3 regions of the Cupriavidus taiwanensis LMG 19424 genome follow, and region 1 is predicted to be linked to each of the others. Evidence: predicted binding sites of a transcription regulator. Region 1 holds the regulator's gene; each other region holds the start of a gene.
What was found. Region 1 encodes sigma-54, which starts transcription at its own class of promoters, with help from an activator protein. Its sites were predicted from a motif close to TGGCANGNAANCTGCTTT; they were not measured.

Region 1 (9,746 bases):
CTGCTGGTGCGGCGCGAGCGCGAAGTACTGCTGCGCCTGCGTCCCGACAGCGGCATCTGGGGCGGCCTGTGGAGCCTGCCTGAGATGCCGGTCGAGACCGTGCCCTTCGACGCGGAAGACGCCGAGGCCTGGGCGCTCGACTACGCGCGCGCTTTCGGCACGCCCGCGCGCGCCGTGCTGGCCGGCGAACTGACCCATGTGTTCACGCATTTCCGCCTGCTGATCCGCGCGATCCGGGTCGACCTCGCGGCGCAGGCCAACGTGCTGCAGCAGGACGGCGCGGCGCCGGCCGGGCAGCGCTGGCTGTCGCTCGACGATCTCGACGCGCTGGGTACGCCCGCGCCGGTGCGCCGGCTGCTGGAAGACCAGGCGCGGGTGGGCTTGTTCTGAACTGAAGCGCGTGCAGGACGACAGCGCGGGACAACAGGGCGCCTACAGCATGTGGTTCTGCCGCATGTAGCGGTGCACGATCTCGATGCGCATGCCCGCGTCGGGCAGGGCCATCAGCATCTGCTTGGCCTTGAGCGGCACCGGCAGCAGTTCGCATAGCCGGTTGGCGACCCAGCTCGGGTCGTCCCACAGGTAGGGCTCGTCGAAGGGCAGGCGGTCGGGCTGCTCGGCGTGCAGCCGCGTGACGATGCGGCGCAGCGCGTCCAGGCATTCGCCCAGCAGTTCGAGCTTGCAGTCGATGATGTCGGGAGGAAGCACCTCGGCCCGTGCCACCAGCAGGCCGTCGTCGCGGGTCTCGTGGCCGAGGATATGGAAGCGGTCGCGGCCGCGCGCGCGGATCAGCAGCACGCCCAGCTGTTCCATGTTGCAGTCGACGATCTCGGCCAGGCAGCCGACCAGCTCCGGCACGGTAGGCTGGTTGGGCCGGGCGACCTCGTCGCCACTGGCAATCAGGCAGACGCCGAACGGTGCGCTGTCGCGCAGGCAGTTGCGCACCATGTCGACATAGCGCGCCTCGAACACGCGCAACGGCAGCCGTCCACCGGGAAACAGCACCGTGTGCAGGGGGAACAGCGGCAGGTTATCGAGCGTCCGTGGCGGATCTGCGGAACCGGTGGGACGGTAGAGGTCGGTCGAGGACATGCGGTGCAGGCTTGGGGGTCGCGCAGCATTGGGCCGCCAGGCCGACGCCGCGCTCAGATGCCCTGTGCAGCCCGGGGGCCATGCCGCGTGCGTCAGCCCGCCGGTGCGAGCTCTCGGTGTCTGACCAGCACATTACCATGTGCCCGGAAATAGTTGGCGAGCCTTTCGGCAATATAGACCGAGCGATGCTGGCCGCCGGTGCAGCCGATCGCCACGGTCAGGTAGCTGCGGTTGTCGGCAATGAAGCTTGGCAGCCACTTTTCCACATAGGCGCGGATATCCTCGGCCATCGCCAGCACCATCGGCTGCCCCTGCAGGAAGTCGATCACCGGCGTGTCGCGGCCGGTCAGCGGCCGCAGCGCCAGGTCATAGTACGGGTTGGGCAGCGAGCGCACGTCGAACACCATGTCGGCGTCGCTGGGCACGCCATGCTTGAAGCCGAACGACTCGAACAGCAACGTCAGGCGCTGGCTGTCGTCGCGGATCAGCTCCTTGATCCAGCTGCGCAGCGTATTGGTGCGCACATTGCTGGTATCGATCCGGTGCGCGGCTTCGGCAAGCGGGCTCAGCAGCGAGCGCTCCATCTCGATCGCTTCCATCAGCGCCGTGTCGTTGAAGGCGCCGCCGCCGGCCGCGCCGTCGGTGCGTGCCGACAGCGGATGGCGGCGGCGCGTCTCGGAATAGCGCTGCACCAGGGCGTCGGTGCTGGCGGTCAGGAAAATGACCTCGACCTGGTGTTCGGCGGCCAGCGCGCGCACGGTGTCGGGCAGCTGGTCGAGCGACTCGCGGCTGCGGATGTCGGTCGCCACGCCCAGGTGCGTGTAGCCCTGAGCGTCGAGGTAGCGGGTCAGTTCAGGGATGAACTGCGCCGGCAGGTTGTCCACGCAGTAATAGCCTGCATCTTCGAGGACGTTCAGTGCGACGGACTTGCCGGAACCGGATATGCCGGTGATGAGGATGATGCGCATAGCAACTGAAGCATAGCATCAGGTGCCGGCTGCGTCATGACAGCTGTTTGACACACCCAAAATGAAAATGGCGAACCTCGCGGTTCGCCATGCTGCGGTGCCAGGGGGCGCTCAGGCTGCCTTCGACAGGCATTCCTTCATGTGGGCCTTGTATTCGTCGCCCTTCTTGCCCTTGCCCGACTTGCTGCAGGACGCCATCTTTTCCTGCTGGGTCTTGGACACGCCGGACTTCGACAGGCATTCCTTCATGAACGCCTTGCGTTCGTCGCCCTTTTTGCCGGAGGCTTGCGCGTTGCAGGCCTTCATCTTGTCTTGCTGGGTGTTGGCAGCGGGTTTGTCAGGGCTGGCCGGGGTAGCAGGGGTGGCGGGCACGGCCGGGGTGGCCGGGGCTGCTGCCGATGGCTTGGCCGGGGTGGCTGGCGTGGCCGGCGTGGCGGTCTGCGCAAAGGCGCTGGCGGCGAACAACGGGGTAACCAGCGCGCACACTGCAATCAGGCTCTTCATGCTTGCTCTCCTCGGGGGTGGAAAACCTTGTCGCCGCGCGCCTGGGTCGGCGTTGCGGCTGCCGTAACGGACGTGATGCCCATTACAGCACAAAACGAAGCATGCCCGAGAAACGTTGACGGGAGCTCGCTACGCCGTTGTAAGCAATTGAAAGCCGCGGCGCAGGACCGGCTACAGCAGCCGCCCCTGACCGCGCGAGACGGCGTCGGCCTGCATCGCGGCGCGCTGGCGGTCCATGAAGTCGCGCAGGGTGTCGATGCCGCGCAGGCGCAGGATGGTGTTGCGCACGGCCGCCTCGACCAGCACCGCAAGGTTGCGGCCGGCCGCCACCTGGATCTTGACCATGTGGATCGGCAGCCCCAGCACGTCCAGATACTGCGAGTCCAGCGGCAGGCGCTCGAACTCGCCGTCGTTGCGCCGCACCAGCTGCACCACCAGCTTGATCTTCATCTTCCGCCGCACCGCGGTCTCGCCGAAGATGGTCTTGATATCGAGCAGCCCCAGGCCGCGCACTTCCAGCAGGTTCTGCAGCAGCGGCGGGCAGCGTCCTTCGATGAAATCCGGGCCCAGCCGGACGAAATCGACGGCGTCGTCGGCCACCAGTCCGTGGCCGCGCGAGATCAGCTCCAGGCCAAGTTCGCTCTTGCCCAGGCCCGATTCGCCCATGATCAGCACGCCCATGCCCAGGATGTCGAGAAACACGCCGTGCATGGTGACGCGCGGCGCCGAGATGCGCGACAGGTACAGGCGCAGGTGGTCGATCACCGCGGCGGACGACACCGGCGTGGTGAACAGCGGCGTCGACGAGCGCGTGCAGCGCAGTTCGAGGTCCGGCGGCGGCTCCATGCCGTCGGCGATTACCAGGAACGGCGGCTCCAGCAGGATCAGCTCGCCCATCTGGCGCTTGCGGGTCTCGTCGTCCAGGCGCTGGTAGTACGTGATCTCGGGCTTGCCGAGTACCTGGATCCGGTTGGGGTGGATCAGGTTGAGGTGGCCCACCAGGTCTGCGGCGGAGGTCGCTTCGCGGGCGAATTCGACGTCAAAGGCGCGATCGGCGCCCTCCAGGCCGGCGACCCACGAGAGTTTCAGGTCGGCTGCGTTGTCGTCGAAGATTGACTGGGAGGTGACGCCGGTGAGTTCCATGCGGGTTGACTGGTAAGGCGGTTTGCCAAGCGCGTGGCGCCTGCCCGGTCTGGTGCCGGACCGCTCTGGGGAATCAGGGGATCAGGGATGCCATGCGATCAGCAATTGATGCACGGCATCGGGCGTGGGCAAGGTCGCCAGGCCCTCGCGCATGTCGCGATCCGACAGCAGTTGCGCGATCTCGGACAGGATCTCCAGGTGCTGCTGGGTGGCCTGTTCCGGCACCAGCAGGAAGATCAGCAGCGACACCGGCTTGCCATCCGGCGATTCGAACGGAATCGGCTCGGCCAGGCGCATGAAGGCAGCCAGGGGTTGCTTGAGGCCCTTGATGCGCCCGTGCGGGATCGCCACGCCGGCACCCAGCCCGGTCGAGCCCAGCGACTCGCGCGCGAACAGGTTGTCGGTCACGATGGCGCGCGCCACGCCATGGTTGTTCTCGAAGAGGAGCCCGGCCTGCTCGAACACACGCTTCTTGCTGGTGACGCTGACGTCGAGGGTGATGTTGCCGGGTGGCAGCAATTTGGCCAAACGATTCATGGGCGATGCGCAGGATTTCAGTTAGCGGGCGGATCGATCCGCCGGGCAGCGGCTGGTTCCCTGACCACTGCGGGCGCGGGGGAGACGCCCGGCCCATTATAGAGCAGCGGCTACCCGAGCCTTGTGCGGTGCAGCGCGGGCAGGCGCGGCCACGATTTCTCTCTCTTTGTATGGCGCAGCATACACCTTGGCGCTGCGCTTGCGAACACTTCGGGCCGCCCCACGTGTACAGCGTTGGCTCGGCTGCCACAGCCCGAGCCGGCGCCAGGGCGCAAAAAAGCCGCGCTTCACGGCGCGGCTTGCCTGTGGAATCTGGTTCAGCAGCCTTCTGCGAGGCCGCCGGGCATAGGTTTATTGCTGCATCTGCGCTGCGGCCATCTGGTACTTGACCGCTTCACGGTCGTGGCCTTGCACGCGATCCTTGTAGCGAATCACCTGACGGTCCAGCTTGTCGACGAGTGCGTCGATCGCCGCATACAGGTCTTCGTGATGCGCCTCGACAAAGATGTCCTTGCCCTTGAGATGTAGATTGATTTCCGCGTACTGGCGCCGGTCCTTTTCCTTGTGATTGTCGACAGAGAGCAGCACGCTAACGCCAATGACTTGATCGAAATGCCTGACGATTCGCTCCAGCTTCGTTTCCACGTACTCACGCAGAGGGGGCGTGATGTCCAGGTGGTGTCCACTGATCTTGAAGTTCATAGCGCTTCTCCTTCTGAAAGAGCCTCACCAGGCAGGCGGTGGGCTCGGCTACAAAGACTTGCGGAGATTCACTGCGGGGATCTTCAGGGCTTCGCGATATTTGGCAACGGTGCGGCGTGCGACAACGAAGCCTTGCTCACCCAGCAGTTCGGCGATGCGACTGTCGGAAAGGGGATTCCTCGGGTCTTCGGCTCCTATCAGTTGCTTGATCAAGGCGCGGATGGCCGTTGATGAAGCCGCGCCACCGGTTTCGGTGGACACGTGGCTGCCGAAGAAGTACTTCAGTTCGAAAGTACCCATCGGCGTGGCCATGTATTTATTGGTCGTCACCCGGGAGATGGTTGACTCGTGTAAACCCAGTGTATCGGCAATCTCCCGCAAAACCAAGGGGCGCATGGCGATTTCACCGTGGGTGAAAAAGTTCTTTTGACGCTCGACAATGGCTTGCGAGACACGCAGGATCGTGTCGAACCTTTGCTGGATGTTCTTGATCAGCCAGCGCGCCTCCTGCAGCTTCTGCTGCAGCCCGGCGGTGCCGGTCTCGCCCTTGGCGCCGCGCAAAATCTGCGCATACATGTCGTTAATGCGCAGCCTTGGCATCACATCCGGATTGAGCTGCGCGATCCAGCCGCCGCCGCTCTTGCGCACGAATACGTCCGGCACGACGAAATCGGCTTCGGGCCGGCTGTACGCGTGGCCCGGGTAGGGGGCCAGCGAGCGGATCAGGTCATGGGCGGCCTTCAGCGCGACCTCATCGACCTGCAAGGCCTTTTTCAGCCGCGTGTAGTCGCGTACCGCAAGCAGTTCGAGGTGATGGGTGACGATGGTCAGCGCCAGCTCGCGCTGCGGGTGCGTCAGGCGGCGCAATTGCAGGGCCAGGCATTCGGCCGCATTGCGCGCACCGACGCCGGGCGGGTCGAAGCTCTGCAGCAGCGTCAGGATGGCGTGGACTTCGTCGGGGTCGAATTCGAGCTCTTCCGGCAGTTCCGCGCAGATCTCTTCCAGCGAGGCGCTCAGGTAGCCGTCGTCATCGAGGGACTCGATCAGGAAGATGGCGAGACCCTTGTCCCGCGCCGAGATCTTCAGCGGCGTGAGCTGCTCCATCAGGTATTCGCGCAGCGTGGGCTCGGCATCGCGCAGCTGCATCGGCGTCTTTTCGTCTTCGTCGCCTTGCGGGCGGCGGGCAAAGTCGTCAAGGCTCCAATCGCCGTTGCTGTAGTCGTCGCCGCTGCTGTTGTCGCCGTAGCTGTCTTCCGCGGCGCCGTCGGCGTGCGCATCGCCGTTGCCCTGGGGCTCGGCGGGCGCGGGCGCGGGAGCGCTCTGGACGTTGACCGAGCCGTCAGCCGCCACCCGCAGCGGGCTTTCGATCCAGTCGTTTTCCCGCTCGAGCAGCGGGTTTTCCGTCAGCGCCTGTTCGACTTCCTGCTGCAGTTCCAGCGTGGAAAGCTGCAGCAGCCGGATCGACTGTTGCAGCTGGGGGGTCAGTGCCAGGTGCTGGGAGAGGCGGAGCTGTAGCGACGGTTTCATGCGACCTATTTTATGCGCATCTTTCCGATGTTGGAACGGAAATTGCTATCGCTGAAGCGCTCTGATCGCCGCTGGCTCTTCACCGCCATGCAGCCATGGGCCGCCCGCGCATGGCGCCCGCCTTGTTACATGCGGAAATTCTCGCCCAGATAGACCCGCCGCACGGCGTCGTTGGCAATGATGTCTTCGGGCTGCCCCGCGGCCAGCACCGTGCCTTCGCTGATGATGTAGGCGTGGTCGCAGATGCCCAGCGTCTCGCGCACGTTGTGGTCGGTGATCAGCACGCCGATATTGCGCGCCTTGAGGAAGCTGACGATACGCTGGATCTCGCCCACGGCGATGGGGTCGACGCCGGCGAACGGTTCGTCCAGCAGGATAAAGCGCGGCGATGACGCCAGCGCGCGTGCGATTTCCACGCGGCGACGCTCGCCGCCTGACAGCGACAGCGCCGGGTTGTTGCGCAGGTGCGCGATCTGCAGGTCGTCGAGCAGGGCGTCCAGGCGGCGCTCGATCTCGGCCCTGGCCAGCGGCTTGCCCTTGTCCAGCTGCAGTTCCAGCACCGCGCGGATGTTTTCCTCGACGTTGAGCTTGCGGAACACCGAGGCTTCCTGCGGCAGGTACGACAGCCCCATGCGCGCGCGCTCGTGGATCGGCAGGCCGCTGATGTGGTCGCCGTCGAGCACGATGTCGCCCTCGTCCAGCGCCACCAGGCCGACGATCATGTAGAACGACGTGGTCTTGCCCGCGCCGTTCGGCCCGAGCAGCCCGACCACCTCGCCGCTCTTCACGTCGAGCGAGACGTCCTTGACCACCGTGCGCGAGCCATAGCGCTTCTTCAGGTGGCGCACGACCAGCGTGCTGCCGCCGGGCAGGACGGCGTTGGCTTCGACGACAGGCTTGTCGGCAATGGTGGCGGTATCGGTCATGGGTACGGTCAGGGTTTGTTGGCGGGCGCGGGCGCGGGCTTCAGGTCCAGCGGCGAGCCGCCCGCGGTGCCGGACTTCTGGTCCTGGCGCGGCGACAGCACCGCGCGCACCCGGCCGGACGGGTTGGCCGCCGCGGCATCGCCGCTGCCGCCGCCGGCAGCGGTGTAGAGTTCCTTGCGGCTGTCGTAGGTCAGCACCGCGCCGCGGATCTCGTCGAGCAGCTTGGCGCCTTGCAGCCGCGCCATGCGGGCATTGCCGATCAGCTTGGAGAACTCCTGCTTGCCGTCGTATTCGATGCGGTCGCCCCAGCCGTCGATATATTCGTCGACGCCTTCGCGCTTCTGGCGGATATAGGCCTGCCGGCCCGGCTTCGAGGTGGCCACGGCGAACTGGTAGCCCTCCGGGTCGGTGCGCAGCTCGGCGGCGTCGGACTTCAGGATCATGGTGCCCTTGGTCAGCACGACGTTGCCGGTCAGCGTATAGATCTGCTTGACGTCGTCATAGCTGGCGTTGTCCGCCTCGAGCACCATCGGCTTGTCGCGGTCCGCCCGCTCGGCAAGGGCAGGCTGGCCCAGCAGGCCGAAGGCCATGGCCAGCGCGAGCAGGGCCGGGGCGGTGCGTCGACGGGACGAAGTCGTCAGGGAAGCGGTCATGTTGGCAGGGTTGCTTGAGGGCGTCGGGATGCGTGATGGTGCGGTTGGCGCGGACACCGGCGCGCGCGCTGCGGGCCGCGCGGGCGGGCGCCGCGTGCGCGGGCTGCGCCGGACCGGGTTCAGGACCCCGGCGCGCGGCCGGGGGACGGCCCGGTAATGATGGTGCCGCGTACATTGCCGAGCAATTGTACTTCGCGGGTGACGTTGTTGAAGATCAGGCCGTTGGCGGTCATGACCGACGGGCCGCGTGTCAGCTTGACCGGCTTGTCGGTCTTGACGATGTCGTCATTGACCAGCAGCTGGAAATAGCTCGACGCCGCGGTCAGCTGCGGATCCTTGGACGGATCCGCGCCCTGCTGTCGCAGCACGTAGCCATTGCCGTACAGGTCGATCACCGTGCCTTCGGCGTTCATGCGGCCGATGTCGGCACGCGCGGTCACCGGCGGGCGGTCCGGTTCATAGGCGCGCATGGCGGGGCGCGTGACCTCGTAGGTCTGGTCGTCCTCGAAATGGATCATGCGCTCGCCGGTGAAGCGGATCTTGGTGCTGCCGTCGGGCGCCAGCTCGGTGGCCGAGAAGCGGTCCATGAAGTAATCGGGCTCGTGCTTCTTGGCGGTCTGCGCGGCCTGGTCTTCCCTGGGGGAGTTGATCTGGACCAGCCAGAACGTGCTGCCCGCCACGATGGCCATCAGCAGCAGCGGCAGCAGCCGCATGACGATGCCGCTGAGGGAGGCGAGGAGTGCCTGCATGTTGTCCTTGGCGTTGTGCCCGGTGTGGGTTTCGTGCCGATGGCGACGTCGGTGGCGCGCCCGCTCAGATGACCTTGGCGCGGGTCAGGTCGTGGATATGCAGCGCGCCGGCCAGGCGCCCGTCGTCGTCCACCACCAGCAGCTGGTTGATGCGGTTGGCTTCCATCACCTGCACGGCTTCCACTGCCAGCTGGTCCTGGTTGACCACGTGGGGGTTGCGGTGCATGACCTCGCCGATCGGCACGGTCTTCCAGTCGCGCGGGGTTTCCAGCAGGCGGCGCAGGTCGCCGTCGGTGAACACGCCGATGGCGCGTCCGTCGGGATCCACCACCGCGGTCATGGCCATGCCCTTGCGGGTGATTTCCATCAGCGCCTGGGCCAGCGGCGTGCTTTCGCGAACCTCGGGCACGGCGTTGCCGGTGCGCATCACGTCGCGCACATGGGTCAGCAGCTTGCGCCCGAGCGCGCCGCCGGGGTGCGAGCGGGCGAAGTCTTCCTCGCCGAAGCCGCGCGCATCGAGCACCGCCACCGCCAGCGCGTCGCCCAGCGCCAGCGCGGCGGTGGTGCTGGCCGTCGGCGCAAGGTTCAGCGGGCAGGCTTCTTTCTCGACCGCCGCGTCCAGGTGGACGTCGGCCAGCTTGGCGAGGTTGGAGTCCGGATTGCCGGTGACCGAGATCAGGCGCGCGCCGATGCGCTTGACGATCGGGATGATCGACAGCAGCTCGCCGGTCTCGCCGGAATTGGAGAAGGCGATCAGCACGTCGTCGCGCGTGACCATGCCGAGGTCGCCATGGCTGGCTTCGGCGGGGTGCACGAAGAACGCGGGGGTGCCGGTCGAGGCCAGCGTGGCCGCGACCTTGCGCCCGATATGGCCGGACTTGCCGATGCCCGAAACGACCACGCGCCCGGTGCATTGCAGGATCAGCTGCACGGCATGGGCAAAGT
Region 2 (9,746 bases), on a different contig from region 1:
GCGCGGCAATACCGTTCAGTTAAGGCATCAAACACTACTGTCATTCCTGCGCAGGCGGGAACGACGGGATTGAATCGCGCGGACGTAGTTGCCATGGAGCATGGCCTGGAACGAAAAAAGGCTCGCTTGCGCGAGCCTTTCCGAATCTTGGTGCCCAGAAGAGGACTCGAACCTCCACAGTGTTGCCACCGCTAGGACCTGAACCTAGTGCGTCTACCAATTCCGCCATCTGGGCTTCGTTTTGCTGCATTGCTGCAGCGCTGCGAAGAACGAAATTATGCCGAGTGCCAACGACACTGTCAACACCCGGCCGCAAAAATCTTTGTGCTCGTTATGCCGCACCGCCGCCGCGCAGGAAATCCGCCTGCGCCGGCCGCCCCGGAAGCGCCAGCGTGGCGGTCGCCGCCGGCATGGTGGCAATGGTCTTGCCGGCGCGCAGCACGCGCAGCCGCGTGGCGCGCAACCGGATCGCCTCGACCGGATCGCGCGCCTGCAGCAGCACCAGGTCGGCGCGGCAACCGGGCGCCAGGCCGTAGCCATCCAGCCCCAGGATGCGCGCCGGCACGGCGGTCACCGCGTCAAAGCAGGCACGCATCGCCTCCTGCCCCGTCATCTGCGCCACGTGCAGGCCCATATGCGCCACTTCCAGCATGTCGCCAGAGCCCAGGCCGTACCACGGGTCCATCACGCAATCGTGGCCGAATGCCACCGGCACGCCGGCCGCCATCAGCTCGGGCACGCGCGTCATGCCGCGGCGCCGCGGGTAGGTATCGTGCCGTCCCTGCAGCGTGATGTTGATCAGCGGATTGGCAATCGCCGCCACGCCCGACTCGCGCATCAGCGGGATCAGCTTGGACACGTAGTAGTTGTCCATCGAATGCATCGAGGTCAGGTGCGATCCCGCCACCCTGCCCTGCAGGCCCAGGCGCACGGTTTCGCTGGCGAGCGTCTCGATATGGCGCGACAGCGGGTCGTCGCTTTCGTCGCAATGCATGTCCACACGCAGGCCGCGCTCCGCCGCCAGCTCGCACAGCAGCCGCACCGACTCTGCCCCCTGCGCCATGGTGCGCTCGAAATGCGGAATGCCGCCTACCACGTCGACCCCCATCTCCAGCGCGCGTTTCAGGCCGGCGAGCGCGCCGGGGGCGCGCAGCACGCCGTCCTGCGGGAACGCCACCAGTTGCAGGTCCAGGTAGGGCCGCACGCGTTCGCGCACGTGCAGCAGCGCCTCCACCGCCAGCAGGCGCGGATCGCACACGTCCACATGCGAGCGGATCGCCAGCAGCCCGCGCGCCACCGCCCAGTCGCAATAGGCCAGCGCCCGCTCGACGATGGCGTCCTGCGTCAGCAACGGCTTCAGCTCGCCCCACAGCGCAATGCCTTCCAGCAGCGTGCCCGACTGGTTCACGCGCGGCAGCCCGTACGACAGCGTCGAGTCCATATGGAAGTGCGCATCGACGAACGGCGGCGTCACCAGCTGGCCGGCGGCATCGATCTCTTCGCCCGCGCGCGCGGCCAGGGCCGGCTCGACTGCGGCGATGCGCCCGTCGGCGATGCCGATATCGATGCCGGTGCGCCCGTCGGGCAGGTTGCAACGCCGCAGGATCAGGTCGAGCATGGGTGGTGTCGTGGTATCCGCGATGGGTAAGTTCAGGCCAGCGGCACCGGCGCCAGGCCGCAGCCGCGCAGCAGCATCACCACCACATGCTCGGTGGCGTGCGCATAGTCCTGCGGCTTCAGGCGGCTGACGCCCAGCACCGCGCACACCTGCGATTCAAAGTCCGCGTAGGTCTGCGTGGCAGCCCAGATGGTAAAGAACAGGTGCTGCGGATCGACCGGCGCCATCTGGCCGCGGTCGATCCACTGCTGCACCACCGCGGCCTTGCGCGATACCAGTTCGCGCAGGGCGTGGCGCAGCACCTCGCCGATCTCGGGCGCGCCGTGCAGCAGCTCGTTGGCGAACACCCGCGACGCATCCGGATGGCTGGCCGACAGCCGCATCTTGGCGCGGATGTATTGCTCCAGCGCGACTTGCGGCGGCAATTCCTCGCGGATCACGTCCGCCTCGGACAGCCACAAATGCAGCGTGTGCGCCAGCACCGCGCGGTACAGCGCCTGCTTGGTGCGAAAGTAGTAATGCAGGTTCGACTTGGGCACGCCCGCGCGCATGGCGATCTCGGCCATGGTGGCGCCGGCAAACCCGGCACGCGCAAACACATGCTCGGCCGCGCGCAGGATCATGGCCTGGTTCTCCTGCCGGATGCGGCCGCCCGCCGCCCCGCGCACGGGTGGCGGACGCAACGGCGGCGCAAGGCTGGCCTGCGCGTCCATCAGCGCGTGCCGTAGAGGCGGTCGCCGGCGTCGCCCAGTCCGGGCACGATATAACCGTGCTCGTTGAGCGTCTCGTCGATGGCCGCGGTGACGATGCCGACGTCCGGATGCGCGGCGCGCAGCGCGCGCAGGCCCGGGCGCGAGGCGATCAGGCACACATACTTCATGGTGGTGACGCCGGCCTCCTTCAGCCGGTTCAGCGCGGCGATGGCCGAATTGCCGGTGGCCAGCATCGGATCGACCACGATCACCATGCGCTCCTGGATGTCCTCGGGCATCTTGAAGTAATACTCGATCGGCTCCAGCGTCTCGGGGTCGCGGTACAGGCCGATATGCCCGACGCGCGCCGCCGGCAGCAGGTCGAGCATGCCGTCGATAAAGCCGTTGCCCGCGCGCAGGATCGACACCAGGCACAGCTTCTTGCCGGACAGCACGCGCGACTGCGTGGCCGCGATCGGCGTGCGGATCGCAATGGTTTCCATCGCCAGGTCGCGCGTGGCTTCATAGGTCAGCAACTGGCTGATCTCGCGCACCAGGCGGCGGAAGTTGTCGGTGGTGGTGTCTTCGCTGCGTACCAGCGTGACCTTGTGCTGCACCAGCGGGTGGTCGACCACCATCACGCCGGACAGGCTGGCTGGATCGGAGGGATCCGGTGCGCGGGCCTCAACTGCGGGAACAGCGGACATGTCGTTCATGGTGACGCTCCTGAAGCCACGTTGCACAAGCTTTCCCTGCCTGCGACGCCGCCCGCCGCGCGGGCGGCGCGTTCAGAACACCGTTCCGTCGCTGGTAATGGCAAACGGCGGCGCGCCGCCGGGGCGGCGCTTGGCGGCGATGCGCCGCCCTGCGGCCCAGGTGCCGCCCTCGAGCACCCGCGCCAGCGGAAACTGCGCTTCGTCCAGGCCCAGCGCCTGGCGCACCCCATCGGCCACCAGGTCCAGCCCGGTCACGGTCAGCGCGCGCCATTCGACGATCACGGGCTCATCCACCGCGTGCGGCACGGCGGCAAAGCCGGGGTCGCGCGGCACCATCAGCTCGAAGTCGTACAGCAGGCCGCCGTTGCGGTACTCCGGCAGGCCGGTCAGCGCGTCCAGGCCTGTCACGGTCAGGCCGGCGTCTTCCAGCGGCTCCAGCAGCGAGTAGGCCAGCCACTGGGTCAGCTTGTGGAACGGCACCAGCCCGCCCGGCGCCGCCGGATGGCGCCAGCAGTCGCCCAGCGACACGCCCTCGACCACGATCCGCCCCGGCCACACCGGGCCAAGCCCGACCAGCAAGGTGCGCAGCAGGAAGCCGGCATCGAGCTGGCCGCCGACCGCGTGCGCCTTCAGGTAGTCGTAGAGATTGCCCAGCCGCGCCGGCCGGCCGAACAGCGCCGGGGTCGCCTCCATCACCTCGCCCAGCCGGCGCAACAGCCCGGCGCGGCCTTCCAGCCCCACCAGCGGGTTGTGCTGGGCGACCTGGAAGGCATGGGCGATGCTGTCGGCATCGATGCGCTGCAGGCGCTCGGCATCCGCGCGCAGCGGGTCGCCCGGCGCCGCGGAAAAGCCGCCGCGCGCGAACAGGTCGAAGCTCGCCACGCCAAGTCCTTCCGAGCGCGTCAGCACCTGGTCGCTGGCCGGGTCGCGGTAGCGCCACTCCGGGCCGGCGCCGGCATCCAGCAGCACGCTGGGAATCACCAGGTCGATGCCGATGCGGGCGCGCGCCTCGCGGTGTTCGGGCCCGCTCAGCGCGGCGCGCTCGCACAGCACCTGCCAGCGGTCCGTGCGCTGGTCGGCGCCGCCGCCCTCGAAGTGGCGCCAGCGGCTGTGATAAGGCACCTGCAGGTCCGGGTAGCGCTGCCGGATGGTGCTGGCGACGTAATCGGCGATCGCATGCACGCGGTCGGGATGCCAGGTGAAGAGTTCGGAGGCGCCGCTGGCCACGTGTTCGGTGACCGCCGCGCAATGGGTACGCACCGCCTCGGCGCACAGCAGCGCCGAAGCGGGATGCCCTTCGGGCACCGGGCTCAGCCAGCCGTCGCCCTGACGCGCGTTGCCGGCACTGCCGTCCTCGGGATACATCGTCATTCGTTCAACCCCCTGCCCTTTGCCAGGGCTAGTTCGTTCGCATCCGGCGGCGTGTAGTGCGTAAAGTAGCCGGCGGCCACCTTGGCGTCGATCTCGACACGGGCGTCGGCGGGGATCAGCGCCTCGGGGATCGCCACCTGCTCGACCACCTCGATGCCCTGCGCCACCAGCGCGCCATGCTTCATGTTGCTCATCGACGCCCAGCGGTCGATGCGGCGGATGCCCAGCCAATGGAACACATCCGGCATCAGCTCCTGGAAACGCATGTCCTGCACGCCCGCCACGCATTCGGTACGGGCAAAATACGTCTCGGCGCGGTCGCCGCCAGCCTGGCGCTTGCGGGCGTTGTAGACCAGGAACTTGGTCACCTCGCCCAGCGCGCGGCCTTCCTTGCGGTTGTAGACCACCAGCCCGACACCGCCCTGCTGCGCCATCTCGATGCACACCTCGATGCCGTGTGCCAGATACGGCCGGCAGGTACAGATGTCTGACCCGAACACGTCCGATCCGTTGCATTCATCGTGCACGCGGCAGGCAACGCGGGTTTCGGGCTTGCCCAGCTGGCTGACATCGCCGAAGAAATACAGCGTCATGCCGCCGATCGGCGGCAAGAATACTTTCAGGTCCGGCCGCGTCACCAGTTCCGGGAACATGCCCCCGGTCTGCTCGAACAGGCTGCGGCGCAGCACGCTTTCCTTGATGCCGAACCGGGCCGCCATGCCGGGCAGGTACCACACGGGGTCGACCGCCGCCTTGGTCACGCGCACGTCGCCATTGGCATGCAACAGGTTGCCGTCGGGCCTGAGCCGGCCCGCCGCGATGGCCGAGACCAGTTCCGGCATGTTGATGTGCGCGCGCGTCACCGCGATGGTCGGGCGGATATCGACGCCGGCGGCGATGCGGTCGGCAAAGACCGTCGAAACCAGGTGACCCCACGGGTCGAGCGAGACGATCTTTTCCGGATCTGCCCATTGCGGATGCGGGCCGATGGCTTCGGCGGGGGCGGTATCGGTCAGGTCGGGACGGTGGTCGCGCTGCAGCGTGCCGGAGGCAATTGCCAGTGCCCGGTAGATCGCGTAGGCGCCGGCATGGGTGCCGATCACATTGCGCTGCGCCGGATTGCCCAGGCTGGCAATCACCGGTCCGCGCTCTGACGCTGTGGAGGCACCCCAGTGGATCGGCTCGGCCGGCTTGTCGCGGCGCGCGTGCGAAGTCAGGACGATATGGTCGGACATGACACCCTCGGTTCCCGATGGAATCCTGACCAATCGGTCAGGTTTACGATTCCATACTAGGCAACCTTTGTGCCATCGCCCAATGCCCGTTTGCGCCAGTGTTGCGCCCCTGTGTGTGGCGCCCAACGCAAGCCCGCTGCAGCGCCATGCACGCCCGTCGTGCGGGCGGCACCGCGGCGGCGGCACGCATGCACCACACGGATGCTGCGCGCTGCCATGACACCCGGCGGACGATCCGGGCACTGGCGCGCGGCGATGCTTGCAAGGGTTACATGGTCGGACGGCTGGCCGACCCCGGGCCCGAGTCGCCCGCGGCGTCCCGCCGCCCGGCCAGCAACGCGCGCAGTGCCGCAAGCGGCTGCGCGCTTTCCACGAAGCGGTAGAACAGGGCTCCCGCCACATTGCTGAGGGCCCATGCCGCCGCCATGCCAAGGGCGTTCAGCACCGGCCGCGCCGGGGCGAAATGCGACACCAGCGCATTGACCATCAGGCACACCGGGAAATGGACGAGGAACACGGAATAGGAAATCCGTCCGAAATAGCCCACGACGCGCGCGCGCGGCCAGCGCTCGAGCCATTCGCCACGGCGCGCCAGCGCCAGCAGCAGCGCGGTGCCCAGCGCCACCGCTATGCGCAGCCTGAAGTCCAGCATCAGCGCAGCCAGCGCCACCGCGGCGATCAGCCCCAGCGGCAGCAGTGGGCGGCCAGGCGCCGACGCCCAGTACGCCAGCGTACCCATGCCATAAGCACCGAAGAAATACACCGCCCAGATATCCCATGCGGCGTCGCGGTTGAACCAGAACAGCGATGCCACGGCGGCGAGCGCCACCAGGCCGACGCTGACCGCCACGCCGGCCGGCGCCCTGCCCCCGGACACGGTGCGCGCGGCCCACAGCGTGCCCAGCAGCAACGCGAACAATTGCAGGTCGATCGCCACGTACCAGACGCCCGCCGACAAGGCATCGACGTCGAGGATGTCATGGAGCAGCGTCAGGTGCGCGAGGAACTGGCCCAGGGTGGGCGATGCCGGGATCGAGTCATGCGTCATCCAGTGCCGCGCCACGGCGGCGCCGGCCATGCTCAGCAGGATCGCCGCGGCAAACGGCACCACCAGTTTCTGGTAGCGGCGCCACAGCATGGACAGCGGGTGCTGGCGGGTCTCCAGCCGTCCGTCCGGCGCCAGGCTGCGCGCCGCCAGGAAGCCGCTGATCACCAGGAACACCTGCACCGCGATGCGGGCGTAGTCGTACAGCCAGTCCACCAGCCCAGGCGCCAGCTGGTACGCGGCGTCGGACATCGGTCCATAGAAGGCAAGATGGTGCAGGACGATCAGCTGCGAACTGACGGCTTTCAGGGCGTCGATGCACGGCAGGCGCGACGGACGGGGGCTCATTGTTATAGGGAGAATGCAAAAGGCGCGGAAGAGCGCGATTCTACCCGCAGCTTGAGCACTCAATGTGGCGCAACGCATACATTATGCGGATTGGTTACACACTGGCCGCGCTTGTTGCCACTTCGACAGCCGCCGCGCGGGGGCGGCCGGCCGCTGGTCGGCGCTGGTCTGATTACCGGCACAACGCCATCAGCGCCATCCACGCCTGGGCATGCGCCGGGTCCAGCCATCCGGCCAACGCCGCTGCGCACACGGCGGAGAGGCCGAGTACCGCGAGCCAGGCGGCAAGCGCGGATACCCCAGGCCGCCTCATGGCCGTGCCGGCGCCAGACCGGCGCGGACGACCTGGCGATCGTCGATCGGCGAATGCAGCGCCGCGGCAACGATACCCAGCGCCATGGCGCCGTACCAGACCGCGTCGTACGAACGGGTCAGCTCGAACACCAGCCCGCCCAGCCACACGCCCAGGAAAGCGCCAAGCTGATGGCCCAGGAACACGAAGCCGAACAGCGTGGCGAGATAGCGCACGCCGAACACCTGGGCCAGGATGCCGTTGGTGAGCGGCACCGTGCCCAGCCACAGGAACCCCATCGCCGCACTGAAGGCGTACAGCGTCGCCGGGCTCAGGGGCAGCAGCAGGAACAGCGCCATCGCCGCGGTGCGCGCGAGGTAGATGCCGGCGAGCAGGTACTTCTTGCTGTGACGCCCGCCGAGCAGCCCGCACACATAGACGCCTGCCACATTGGCCAGCGCGATGATGGCCAGTGCCGCCATGCCGTCGGCCGGATGCATGCCGCGGTCCAGCAGGTAGGCCGGCAAATGGCTGGCGATAAAGGCAAGCTGGAAGCCGCACGCAAGAAAACCCAGGTTGAGCAGCCAGAATCCCGCATGGCCGAAGGCCTCGCGCACGGCGGCGCGCAACGGCTGGCCCCCGTCCCCCTCCGGCGCGTGGGGGCCCGGCGCTGCCGCCGCGCCGCGGTCCTGGAATGGCAGGGCCAGGGGCACCAGCACTGCCAGCGCCACGGCAAGCAACAGCAGTGCGCCCGCCCACCCGGCCCCGGCAAGCAGCGCCTGGACGCCCGGCACCAGGGCAAACTGGGCGATGCCGCCGACCGCGCCTGCCAGCCCCAGCGCGCGGCTGCGCTGCGCGGCGCCGGTCATCCGGCTGAGCGCGCCGTAGACCACGCCGAAGGTGGTGCCGGACAAGGCCACGCCGATGCACAGGCCCGCCGACCACACCAGCGCCGTCGACGTATGCGCCTGCGTCATTCCATAAAGCCCCGCGGCATACAGCGCCAGCCCGCCCGCCATCACCTTCCACGAGCCGTAGCGGTCGGCCAGCATGCCGGTGAATGGCTGCGCCAGCCCCCACGCCAGGTTCTGCACCGCCATGGCAAACGCGAAGGTCTCGCGGTTCCAGCCGCGCTCGGCAATGATGGGCAGCATGAACAGGCCTTGCACATGGCGCGCACCCAGCGCCATCCCCATCAGCACGCCACCGGCAAGCACCAGCACCCACAGTTCCCGCCACCAGGGCGTGGGCAACCCGGCCGGGTTGCCGGTAGCGGACGAACTCTGCAGGTGGATGGTCATGACGGCCTCTTGTCGAACAATGGCGCCCGCAGGCGCGATGGTTCTATTGCACGCGGCGCCAGGCCTTGCTTCAACCGATCTTTCGGTCGTTCTGCCATGCACACCACGCATGCCATGAACATCGCGGTTCGTGCTGTAATGAGGTGCGCGCATCTTCCTGGAGCTCATTGCATGTCCACCCCGCTGGTTCGCCTGGTCTCGCTCGACCTGCTCAAGGGCTTCGTCGCCGTCGGCCGGCGCATGAGCATTACGCAGGCGGCGGACGACCTGTGCCTGACCCAGTCGGCGGTAAGCCGCCAGGTCCATGCGCTGGAGGCGCAGTTGAAGGTGCAGCTGTTCGTGCGCAAGCATCGCGGCGTCGCCTTCACCGCCGAGGGCGAGCGCTTGTTTCGCAGCGCCGACAGCGCGCTGCAGCAGTTGCAGGACGTGGTGGCCGAGGTGCGCCGCAGCGAGGGCCGGCAGCCGGTCACCGTCACCGCCAGCATCGGCGTGACCGGCCTGTGGCTGCTGCCGCGGCTGGGCAGCCTGCAGAAAGCCCACCCGCACCTGGATGTCCGCCTGTCAGCCAGCAACCGTATCAGCGACCTGCGTGAAGAAGGCATCGACCTCGCGGTGCGCTATTGCCGCGATGCCGCGGCGCCACCCGACGCCGTGCGCCTGTTCGGCGAGCACATCGGGCCGATCGCGCATCCGTCGCTGCTGGCGGAGCTCGGGCCGCACGGCGATGCGCTGCTGCAGCTGCCGCTGCTGGAATTCGACGATCCGCGCCCGTGGCTGCAATGGCGCAGCTGGCTGGCCCCGCGCGACCTGCGCCAGGCCAGCCAGCGCGGCATGCTTCGCTTCAACCAGTATGACCAGGTCATCCAGGCGGCGCTGGCAGGCCAGGGCGTCGCGCTGGGGCGGCTCGAACTGGTGCGACCGCTGGTCGACGGCGGCCAGCTGGCGCTGGTGCCCACTGCGCGGCAAGCGCCGCCGAGCCCGAACGCCTACTGGCTGATCCAGGCCGCCGCGCAGCCGCGCGCCGACGTCAGGCGCGTGGCGCAGTGGATCTGCCAGGAAGCCGCGCGCACGGTCAAGACGCCCGTGCACCCCGCAGCCACCTGAACCGCAGCTGGCGGGCGCGGCGCG
Region 3 (9,746 bases), on a different contig from region 1:
CGTCGACATCGTCGACGCCGGCAACCTGAGCGCGGCCGCGCGCAAGCTCAAGATGACGCGCGCCAATGTCAGCTACCGGCTCAAGGCGCTGGAGGAAGAGCTGGGCGTGCAGCTGCTGCGCCGGACCACGCGCCATGTCGAACCGACGCCGGTGGGCGCCGGGCTGTACGAGCACGGCCGCAATATCCTGGGCGAGGTCGCGGCGGCCAATGCGCTGATCAGCAATATGGGCAAGAGCCTGCAAGGCCATGTGCGGCTGTCGGTGCCCACCGGGCTGGGCCATTCGCTGCTGTCGCCGCTGCTGGTGCGGTTCAAGCAGCGCTACCCGGACATCACGCTCGACGTGGTGTTCGACAACCGCGTGCACAACCTGGTGTCCGAAGACGTGGAGGTGGCGCTGCGCATCATCTCGACACCGCCGGATTCGGTCGTGGCCACCGAGATCGGCGTAGTCGACTGGATCGTCTGCGCCTCGCCCGCGTATCTAGCGGGGCACCCGGCGCCGCATGCACTGGCGGGACTGCGGTCGCATGCGATCGTGTGCGCGTCACCGGTAGGGCAGAAGCTCAAGGCGTCAGGTTCGCGCGAGGGCAGCGACGACGTGCGCGAACAGGTGGTGCTCGAGCCCACGCTGAGCTCGGAGAATTTTGCCTTCCTGAAAGAGGCGGTGCTGGCCGGCCTGGGCGTCGGCATCTTTCCGCTCTATGCGATCGGCGCGGAACTGGACCACGGCGCGCTGGTGCCATTGCTGTCCGACTACCGCATCAGCGTGTTCGGCAGCAAGCTCTACATGCTGACCCTGCCCAACCGCTACCAGACCCTGGCCACGCGCTACCTGCTCAACTTCCTGAAGACCGAACTGCAGGCAGTGTGGCCGCGGCTGCACCGCTAGCCGCATGCCGTCAGCCTGGCGCGGGCGCACTATAGTAGGAGCACAAGGATAAACCGTCGGCGCATACGGAACCAAGGAGCAACCATGGCCCTGGCTAGCACGCTCGCAAACTGCCTGAGCAGCAAGAACACCCGCTACGACATCATCCGCCACCCCTACACCCTGAGCAGCATGGCCACGGCAGAGGCCGCGCACGTGCCCGGGGACCGGCTGGCCAAGACGCTGTTGCTGGAGGATGAACGCGGCTACGTCGCCGCTGTGATCCCTTCGAGCCATCACCTGCAGATGGCCGCCATCTGCGAACAGACCGGGCGCAACCTGGTGCTGGCGCACGAGGACGAGATCCGCGAGATATTCAAGGATTGCGACCTCGGCGCGATTCCGCCGGTGGCGATGGCATACGGCATGCAGACTTATGTGGACGACAGCCTGATGCAGCAGCCCGAAGTGTATTTCGAGGGCGGCGACCACCAGGACCTGGTGCACATGAGCGGCGACCAGTTCAAGCAGCTGATGTCGGATGCGGGGCATGGGCAGTTCTCGCGCCGCATGATGTAGGTGGTGCGACGGCAACGGCCACCATGCGGGTCGCGGCCCGCGTGGTGGCCGTTTTTCGTTTTCAGCGGATTGGAGCGGTCTTCAGCGGAGCTCTGGCCTTGGCCCGGCGCTGCCGGTCGGCAATGCCGGCGCGCTGTCGTCCTTCAGGTCCACGCCCGAGCGCCCGAGCGCCGCGGCACCGCGCAGCAGGAACACCAGCCGGTCGGCGGCCTGCGCGTAGGACAGCCCTTCCGGGCGCACGTTGGAGATGCAGTTGCGCTCGGCATCGGTGCGGCCGACGCGCGGCGCATGGGTCAGGTAGATGCCCAGGCTGTCGGGCGAACTCAGCCCGGGCCGCTCGCCGATCAGCATCACCACCTGGCGCGCGCCGAGGCGCTCGCCGATCTCGTCGCCCAGCGCCACGCGCGACTGCTCGGCCACCACCACGGGACCGAGCTGCCAGTCCTGCGGCAGGCGCTGGCGCGCCGCCTGTAGCAGCGGCAGCGCATGGCACTGCGTGGCCAGCGCGGACAGGCCATCGGCAATCACGAACACCACGTCCGGCGCCTGCTGCGGCCGTGTTGCATCCAGCCGCGCGCGGCTGGCTTGGTCCAGGCGACGGCCCAGGTCGGGGCGGCGCAGGTAGTGCTCGCGGTCGGGCGCGGCGCTGTGCACGGCCACGTGCGGCAGCCCTGCCGCATCCAGCGCCGTGGCGACGGCATCCACGTCCAGCGCCAGGTGCACCGCATCGCGCGCCTGCGCATGGGCCAGGCCGAAAGCCAGCACGGCGTCGGTGGGCTGGCTGTGGCCGGTGCGGCCCAGCGCGATGCGCGCGCGCGTGAAGCGGCGCAGCCGTTGCCACGGGTCGGCTTCGGCCGCGGGGTCGGGACGGACGGGAGCCTGGCGTTTGGCTGTCATCTCGGCGCCTTACAAGGTGTGGGCCATCTGCAGCAGCGGCTGGCGCGCCGCGGGCTCCAGCAGCCGGCCCGCGCCATCGGCAATGCCAATGCGCTGCAGCCAGGCCTCGAACTCCGGCGCCGGACGCAGCCCCAGCACTTCGCGCAGGTACAGCGCATCGTGGAACGAGGTGCTCTGGTAGTTCAGCATGATGTCGTCGGCGCCGGGGACGCCCATGATGAAGTTGATGCCGGCCACGCCGAACAGCGTCAGCAGCGTATCCATGTCGTCCTGGTCGGCCTCGGCATGGTTGGTGTAGCAGACGTCGCAGCCCATCGGCACGCCCATCAGCTTGCCGCAGAAGTGGTCTTCCAGACCGGCGCGGATAATCTGCTTGCCGTCGTACAGGTACTCCGGCCCGATAAAGCCCACCACGGTATTGACCAGCAGCGGCGAGAACGCGCGCGCCACCGCATAGGCGCGCGCCTCCATGGTCTGCTGGTCGACGCCGTGGTGCGCGTCGGCCGACAGCGCGCTGCCCTGGCCGGTCTCGAAGTACATCAGGTTGTCGCCCACGGTGCCGCGCGCCAGCGCCTGCGCGGCGTCGTGCGCCTCGGCCAGCAGCGACAGGCTGATGCCGAAGGCCGCGTTGGCGCGCTCGCTGCCGGCCACGGACTGGAACACCAGGTCCACCGGCGCGCCCTGGCCGATCGCGCGCAGCGTGTTGGTGACATGGGTCAGCACGCACGACTGCGTGGGGATGTCGAAGCGGCTGCGCAGCTCATCGATCATGCGCAGCAGCGAGACGATCGCGCCCAGGTTGTCCGAGGCCGGATTGACGCCGATGGTGGCATCGCCGCAGCCATAGAGCAGCCCGTCGATGATCGACGCGGCGATGCCCTTGGGGTCGTCGGTCGGATGGTTGGGCTGCAGCCGCACCGCCAGCCGGCCCGGCAGCCCGACGGTGCTGCGAAAGCGCGTGACCACCTGGCACTTGCGCGCCACCGCGACCAGATCCTGGTTGCGCATCAGCTTGCTGACCGCCGCCGCCATCTCCGGCGTGATGCCCGGGGCGACACGCGCCAGCATGGCGCTGTCGGTCTCCTGCCGCAGCAGCCAGTTGCGCAGGTCGCCCACGGTGGTGGCATCGATCGCGGCAAAGGCGGCGGCGTCGTGGCGGTCGTGGATCAGGCGCGTGACCTCGTCTTCTTCATAGGGCACCAGCGCCTCGTTGAGGAAGCGCGTCAGAGGCACGTCGGCCAGCGCCAGCCTGGCCGCCATCCGCTCCTGTTCGCTTTGCGCGGCGAGGCCCGCGAGCGCATCACCGGAGCGCGCCGGGCTGGCCCTGGCCAGCAGCGTGCGCAGGTCGGCAAAGACGTGGCGGTGGTTGCCGATGGTATGGGTGTAGGCCATGCGTTGCGTTCCCAAGGCTTGGCGACAACAAGGACTACGCGGCGAACCACGGGCCGCGCACGATTCCCCCTAATATAGACAGCCTTTGCGTGTGCCGATATGCCAACATCGGCCCCACGTCGTGGCGCGAGGTCGCGGCGGCCGGGGGACCCAAGCCGCGGCTGACGCAGCCATTACATCTGGATCGGCGAGGATCCAGGAATTCCTTTCAGCAAATTGCATGCCGGAGACACCGATGAAAGACCCCGAACCGACCGCCACGCCGCGCCTGCCGCCGGCCGCGTGGTACAGCGTCGGCACCGTCGCCTACCTGCTGACCGCGCTGGCGCTCTGGACCGTGCTGCATGCCAACCTGGTCGCGGCGCTGCTGTCCGGGCTGCTGCTGTATTCGCTGGTGGACGTGCTGGCCCCGCGCCTGAAGCGGCTGCACCAGCGCCACGACGCGCTCGCCGTGGCGATCCTGTCGGCGCTGATCCTGCTGGGGCTGACGCTGGCGGGCTGGCTGCTGGTGCGCTTTGTCAGCGGCGAGGGCAATACCCTGGACGGCCTGCTCAACCACGTCGCCGACATCATCGACCGCTCGCGCGGGCAGCTGCCGCCGTGGCTCAGCGACGCGCTGCCCAACGGCGTCGACGAACTGGCCAACACGCTGATCGACACGCTGCGCGAGCACGCCGCGATGGCGCAGAAGCTGGGCGCCGAAGTGCTGCGCACGCTGGTGCATATCCTGATCGGGCTGGTGATCGGCGCGATGGTCGCGCTGTACCGCGCGGTGGCGCGCCCCAACCGGCGCCCGCTGGCCGCCGCGCTGGTGGCGCGGGCGCGCACGCTGCAGCAGGCGTTCTCGCAGTTCATCTTCGCGCAGATCCAGATCTCCACCATCAACACCGTGCTGACCGCGGTCTACCTGCTGCTGGTGCTGCCGCTGTTCGGCGTGCACCTGCCGCTGACCAAGACCCTGGTGGTGATCACCTTCGTGGCGGGGCTGCTGCCGGTGCTGGGCAACCTGATCTCGAACACGGCGATCGTGGTGGCCTCGCTGTCAGTGTCGCTGCCGATCGCGGTGGCATCGCTGGTGTTCCTGGTGGTGATCCACAAGCTCGAGTACTTCCTGAATGCGCGCATCATCGGCGCGCGCATCCAGGCCGCGGCGTGGGAACTGCTGATGGTGATGCTGCTGATGGAAACGCTGTACGGCATCCCGGGCGTGATCGCCGGGCCGATCTTCTATGCGTACCTGAAGCGCGAGCTCGCGGGCGCCGGGCTGGTCTGAAGGCAGTGGCCGGCACGCCGGGCCGGTGGTAGGACCAATAAGCGGGCCTCTCCCCAAATGCCGTTCAGGTAACGACCGTCGTTCCCGCGCAGGCGGGAACCCAGTGACTTTCTTCACGGAGGGGACGTGAAAGACGCTGGATTCCCGCCTGCGCGGGAATGACGGTAGTGATGGATCCCTTAACTGAACGGCATTTGGGCCTCTACCCGCTATTCAGGCCCCGTCCTGCTCCACCCGGCTGCGCACGAAGTCGATATGCGTCTGCATCGCCGTGCGCGCCTCTTCGGGACGGCGCGCGCAGATGGCGTCGCACAGCGTGCGGTGCTGCAGCAACAGCAGGTCCGAGGCGCCGTCGTCCTGTTCGCGCAGGCCGGTGCCGTTGATGGTGATGTGCTCGCGCAGCATGCCGATCACGCTGGTATGCAGGTGCAGGAACATGGTGTTGTGCGAGGCCTGCGCGATGGCGTCATGCAGCTGTGCATCGGCATCGGCCTCGGCCTGCTTGTCGTCGGCGGTGCGCGCGCGTTCCAGCTCGGCCATCAGCGCGCGGATGCGCTTCACGTCGGCGGCATCCGCGCGCAACGCCGCGAAATAGGCAGTCGCGCCCTCGAGCACACGGCGGAACTCCAGGATGTCTTCGCGCAGCGCGGGATGGTCGGCCACCAGCTGGCCCCACGGCGAAGCAATGCCGGCGCGCAGCTGGTCGGTGGCATAGACGCCCGCGCCGCGCCGGCTCTGCAGCAGGCCGCGCGCGGCCAGCCGCTGGATGGCCTCGCGCACGGTGTTGCGGGCCACCGCGTACTGCTCGGCCAGCGTGCGCTCGGCCGGCAGACGGGTGCCGGGCGGCCAGGTGCCGTCGAGCAGCGCGGTTTCCATGCGCCGCATCACCGACTCCACGCGTCCGCGGGCGTGCCCGTGCCTGGCTGCCGTCATGCCGTTATCCCTCGTTCCTGAACGTGCGCGGCGCGCATTCTGAATTGGTCCGACCAATTTGAAGCGCCGCGCGGAAGCGGGAATTATGCGCCCAAACGTGCGACCCAGCACGTGTGGAGCGAGACATGAAGGATCGTCAGTACCCCAGCGGCCCTGCCCCCACGCAGGCCTACCTGTTTGCCACCTGCCTGGTCGACATGTTCGTGCCGCAGGCCGGCCTCGATGCCGTGCGGCTGCTCGAGCGCGAAGGCCTGACCGTGCATTTCCCGCGCGGCCAGAGCTGCTGCGGCCAGCCCGCCTACAGCAGCGGCAATCCCGACGCGGCCCGTGCGGTGGCGCGCGCCCAGCTCGACCTGTTCGGCCAGCCGTGGCCGGTGATCGTGCCGTCCGGCTCGTGCGCCGGCATGATGCGCCACCACTGGCCGCAGCTCTTTGCCGACGATCCCGTGGCCGGCCCGAAGGCGCGCGAACTGGCCGGGCGTGTGTATGAGCTGGGCGAGTTCCTGCTGCACGTGCTGAAGGTGGACTTCGGCGCTGCCGCACCGGGAGCCCAGCCGCAGGAGCGCATCGTGCTGCATACCTCATGCGGCGCCCGTCGAGAAATGGGTACGCGCCAGCACGGCGTGGCCCTGGTCGACGCCTTGCCGGGGGTGACCCGCGTGGAGCATGCGCGCGAGTCCGAATGCTGCGGTTTCGGCGGCACCTTCTCGCTCAAGCATCCCGATATCTCCGGTGCCATGGTGCGCGACAAGGTGGCCGCGGCCTGCGCCACCGGCTGCGACCGCCTGGTCTCGGCCGACTGCGGCTGCCTGCTCAATATCGGCCATACCGCCGCGCACGACCGCGCGCCGCTGCAGGTCGAACACCTCGCCAGCTTCCTGTGGCGACGTACCGGAGGTGCCGCATGAGTACGCCCGGCGCCCGTGAACGCATGCTGGGCCGGCTGCGCGCCGCCGCGCCCGTGCCGTCGCCGCAGACGACGGATCTGGACCGCCGCATCGACAGCCATTTCGAAGCACGCCGCCACGGCATGCCATCGACGGCCGCACGCGTCGCCGCGATGCAGGCCGCGCTGCAGGGCCTGCATGCCGAAGTGTGGTGCGCGCACGCCAGCGCCTGGCCGGCATTGCTGGCTTCCGAACTGGCCAGGGCGGGCGTGAGGCGCCTGCTGCTCGACCCGGCCACCGTGGCCGGCGCGGCGCTGGCAGCCGCGTTGCCGGCCGGTATCGATGCCATCGGCTATGACCGCCCGATCGAGGCGTGGAAAGCCGAACTGTTCGACACCGTCGATGCCGGCTTTACCGTGGCGCGCTCCGGCATCGCCGCCACCGGCACGCTGGTGCTGGCGCCTGACGCGGGCTCGCCGCGCACGGTGTCGCTGGTGCCGCCGTTGCATGTCGCGCTGGTGCGCGCCTCGACCCTGCATGACGACCTGCATATGGCCGCGCGCGTCGAGCGCTGGGCCGACGGCATGCCGACCAACCTGGTACTGGTGTCCGGCCCGTCCAAGACCTCGGACATCCAGCAGACCCTGGCCTACGGAGCGCATGGTCCGCGCCGGCTGTGGGTGGTGATCGAGACCGATACTGCGGAGACCACCCGATGAGCGAGCAGACCCTGCAATTCGTTGCGCCGCAGGCGTTCAAGGCGCGCGCCCGCGCGGCACTGGACGATCCCAAGCTGCGCCAGAGCTTTCGCGGCGCGATGGACTTCCTGCAAGGCAAGCGCCTGGCGCAGTTCCCCGACGCGGACGAGCTCGAACGCCTGCGCGACCTGGGCGAGGCGGTGCGCCAGCACGCGCTGGCCAACCTGCCGGACCTGCTGGTGCAGCTGGAACAGAATCTGACCGCCGCCGGCGTGCAGGTGCACTGGGCCGAGACCGCCGACGAGGCCAACGCCATCATCCACGGCATCGCCAGCGCCAGGCAGGCCACGCGCGTGATCAAGGGCAAGTCGATGGCCAGCGAGGAAGTCGAGCTGAACCATTACCTGGCCGAACGCGGCGTCGATTGCATCGAGTCGGACATGGGCGAGTACATCGTCCAGCTGGCCGGCGAGAAGCCATCGCATATCGTGATGCCGGCGATCCACAAGACCAAGGGCGATATCGCGCAGCTGTTCACCGAGCATATCCCCGACACGCCCTATACCGAAGACGTCGACGCGCTGATCCAGACCGGCCGCCGCGCGCTGCGCCAGGCCTTTGTCGAGGCCGACATCGGCCTGTCCGGCGTGAACTTCGCCGCCGCCGACACCGGCACGCTGTGGCTGGTGGAAAACGAGGGCAACGGCCGGCTGTCCACCACCGTGCCCGATGTGCATATCGCCATCATGGGCATGGAGAAGGTGGTGGCCAGGCTCGAGCACATCGTGCCGCTGTCGACGCTGCTGACGCGCTCGGCCACGGGGCAGGCCATCACCACTTATTTCAACCTGATCTCCGGCCCGCGCCGCGCCGGCGAGCGCGACGGCCCGCGCGAAGTCCACCTGGTGCTGCTCGACAACGGCCGCACCCAGGCGTATGCCGACGCGCAATTGCGCGCGACGCTGCAATGCATCCGCTGCGGCGCCTGCATGAACCACTGCCCGGTCTATACCCGCATCGGCGGCCACGCCTACGGCACTACCTATCCCGGCCCCATCGGCAAGATCATCTCGCCGCATCTGCTGGGGCTGGACGCCACCGCCGACCTGGCCACCGCCTCGAGCCTGTGCGGCGCCTGCGGCGAGGTCTGCCCGGTGCGCATCCCGATCCCGCAGCTGCTGGTGCGCCTGCGCACCGAGGCCAACCGCGACCCCGACGAGCAGGTGGCGAATCCCCTGCGCGGGCAGGGCGCTAAGTACAGCCGGGGTGAACACCTGGTGTGGCGCTTCTGGAGCGGGGCGTACTCGCATCCAGCCACGTACCGGCTGTTCCGCTGGGCCGCGACGCGGCTGCGCGCGCTGACACCGGCGCGTCAGATGGGATGGACGCAGCACCGCACGCCGCTGAAGCCGGCGGCGAAGAGCCTGGCGGACCTGCTGAAGGAAAAGGGGCAGCCGGAGTAGGCGACAGCAGGCGCGGCGCAGTACAGCACTGACGCTTCCCACTGTGTACTCCCTCTCCCGCTTGCGAGAGAGGGTTGGGGAGAGGGCGGGAGCATCGACGAAGTACAACGCTGCCGCATGACGACGGCCTGCCCTCTCCCCCGCCCCTCTCCCGCAAGCGGGAGAGGGGAGCAAACAAGCGGGAACTGAGACGGCCTCGGTACTCGCACACAAAACAAGAATTTTTGAACCACCACCAAAGGAGACCACCCTTGCAACCCTGGACCCAACTCTACACACCGCTAGGCAGCCTGTGGCTGTCCTCGCTGGCGGCAGCGATCCCCATCCTGTTCTTCTTTATCGCGCTCGCGGTCTGGCGCATGAAGGGCCATGTCGCCGCGGCGGTGACGCTGCTGCTGGCGCTGGCCGTGGCGATCTTCGCTTATGGCATGCCCGCGCAGCAGGCGCTGGCCTCGGCCGGATTCGGCTTTGCCTACGGCCTGTGGCCGATTGCATGGATCATCGTGACCGCGGTGTTCCTTTACAAGATCGTGGTCAAGACCGGCCAGTTCGATGTGATCCGCGCCTCGGTGCTGTCGATCACCGACGACCAGCGCCTGCAGATGCTGCTGATCGGCTTTGCCTTCGGCGCCTTCCTCGAAGGCGCGGCAGGCTTCGGCGCGCCGGTTGCGATCACCGCGGCGCTGCTGGTGGGGTTGGGCTTCAATCCGCTGTACGCCGCGGGCTTGTGCCTGATCGCCAATACCGCGCCGG

Region 2: RALTA_RS22530 (GTP cyclohydrolase II) is a predicted target of sigma-54. The motif match lies at 5,690-5,707, and genes of this name have one in related genera.
Region 3: RALTA_RS16190 (ethanolamine ammonia-lyase subunit EutB) is a predicted target of sigma-54. The motif match lies at 3,948-3,965, and genes of this name have one in related genera.

The regions. Positions count from the first base shown of each region.
Region 1 covers NC_010528.1:325,930-335,675, forward strand. The annotation lists gene mutY (A/G-specific adenine glycosylase) at 1-390, shown strand, start outside; gene RALTA_RS01585 (LON peptidase substrate-binding domain-containing protein) at 433-1,092, opposite strand; gene rapZ (RNase adapter RapZ) at 1,185-2,060, opposite strand; gene RALTA_RS01595 (PsiF family protein) at 2,172-2,564, opposite strand; gene hprK (HPr(Ser) kinase/phosphatase) at 2,736-3,707, opposite strand; gene ptsN (PTS IIA-like nitrogen regulatory protein PtsN) at 3,789-4,244, opposite strand; gene hpf (ribosome hibernation-promoting factor, HPF/YfiA family) at 4,596-4,946, opposite strand; gene RALTA_RS01615 (RNA polymerase factor sigma-54) at 4,995-6,473, opposite strand; gene lptB (LPS export ABC transporter ATP-binding protein) at 6,599-7,399, opposite strand; gene lptA (lipopolysaccharide transport periplasmic protein LptA) at 7,408-8,052, opposite strand; gene lptC (LPS export ABC transporter periplasmic protein LptC) at 8,172-8,801, opposite strand; gene RALTA_RS01635 (KpsF/GutQ family sugar-phosphate isomerase) at 8,866-9,746, opposite strand, start outside; gene RALTA_RS30600 (hypothetical protein) at 9,736-9,746, shown strand, end outside.
Region 2 covers NC_010530.1:1,535,580-1,545,325, forward strand. The annotation lists tRNA gene RALTA_RS22505 (tRNA-Leu) at 149-235, opposite strand; gene RALTA_RS22510 (amidohydrolase family protein) at 332-1,618, opposite strand; gene RALTA_RS22515 (TetR/AcrR family transcriptional regulator) at 1,651-2,331, opposite strand; gene upp (uracil phosphoribosyltransferase) at 2,331-3,026, opposite strand; gene RALTA_RS22525 (URC4/urg3 family protein) at 3,099-4,397, opposite strand; gene RALTA_RS22530 (GTP cyclohydrolase II) at 4,394-5,632, opposite strand; gene RALTA_RS22535 (acyltransferase family protein) at 5,901-7,025, opposite strand; gene RALTA_RS22540 (MFS transporter) at 7,335-8,618, opposite strand; gene RALTA_RS22545 (LysR substrate-binding domain-containing protein) at 8,790-9,722, shown strand; gene RALTA_RS22550 (DUF2917 domain-containing protein) at 9,691-9,746, opposite strand, start outside.
Region 3 covers NC_010530.1:85,992-95,737, reverse strand. The annotation lists gene RALTA_RS16205 (LysR family transcriptional regulator) at 1-892, shown strand, start outside; gene RALTA_RS16200 (aminoacyl-tRNA deacylase) at 977-1,450, shown strand; gene eutC (ethanolamine ammonia-lyase subunit EutC) at 1,532-2,347, opposite strand; gene RALTA_RS16190 (ethanolamine ammonia-lyase subunit EutB) at 2,357-3,739, opposite strand; gene RALTA_RS16185 (AI-2E family transporter) at 3,975-5,012, shown strand; gene RALTA_RS16180 (FadR/GntR family transcriptional regulator) at 5,226-5,945, opposite strand; gene RALTA_RS16175 ((Fe-S)-binding protein) at 6,071-6,853, shown strand; gene RALTA_RS16170 (LutC/YkgG family protein) at 6,850-7,551, shown strand; gene RALTA_RS16165 (LutB/LldF family L-lactate oxidation iron-sulfur protein) at 7,548-8,993, shown strand; gene RALTA_RS16160 (lactate permease LctP family transporter) at 9,245-9,746, shown strand, end outside.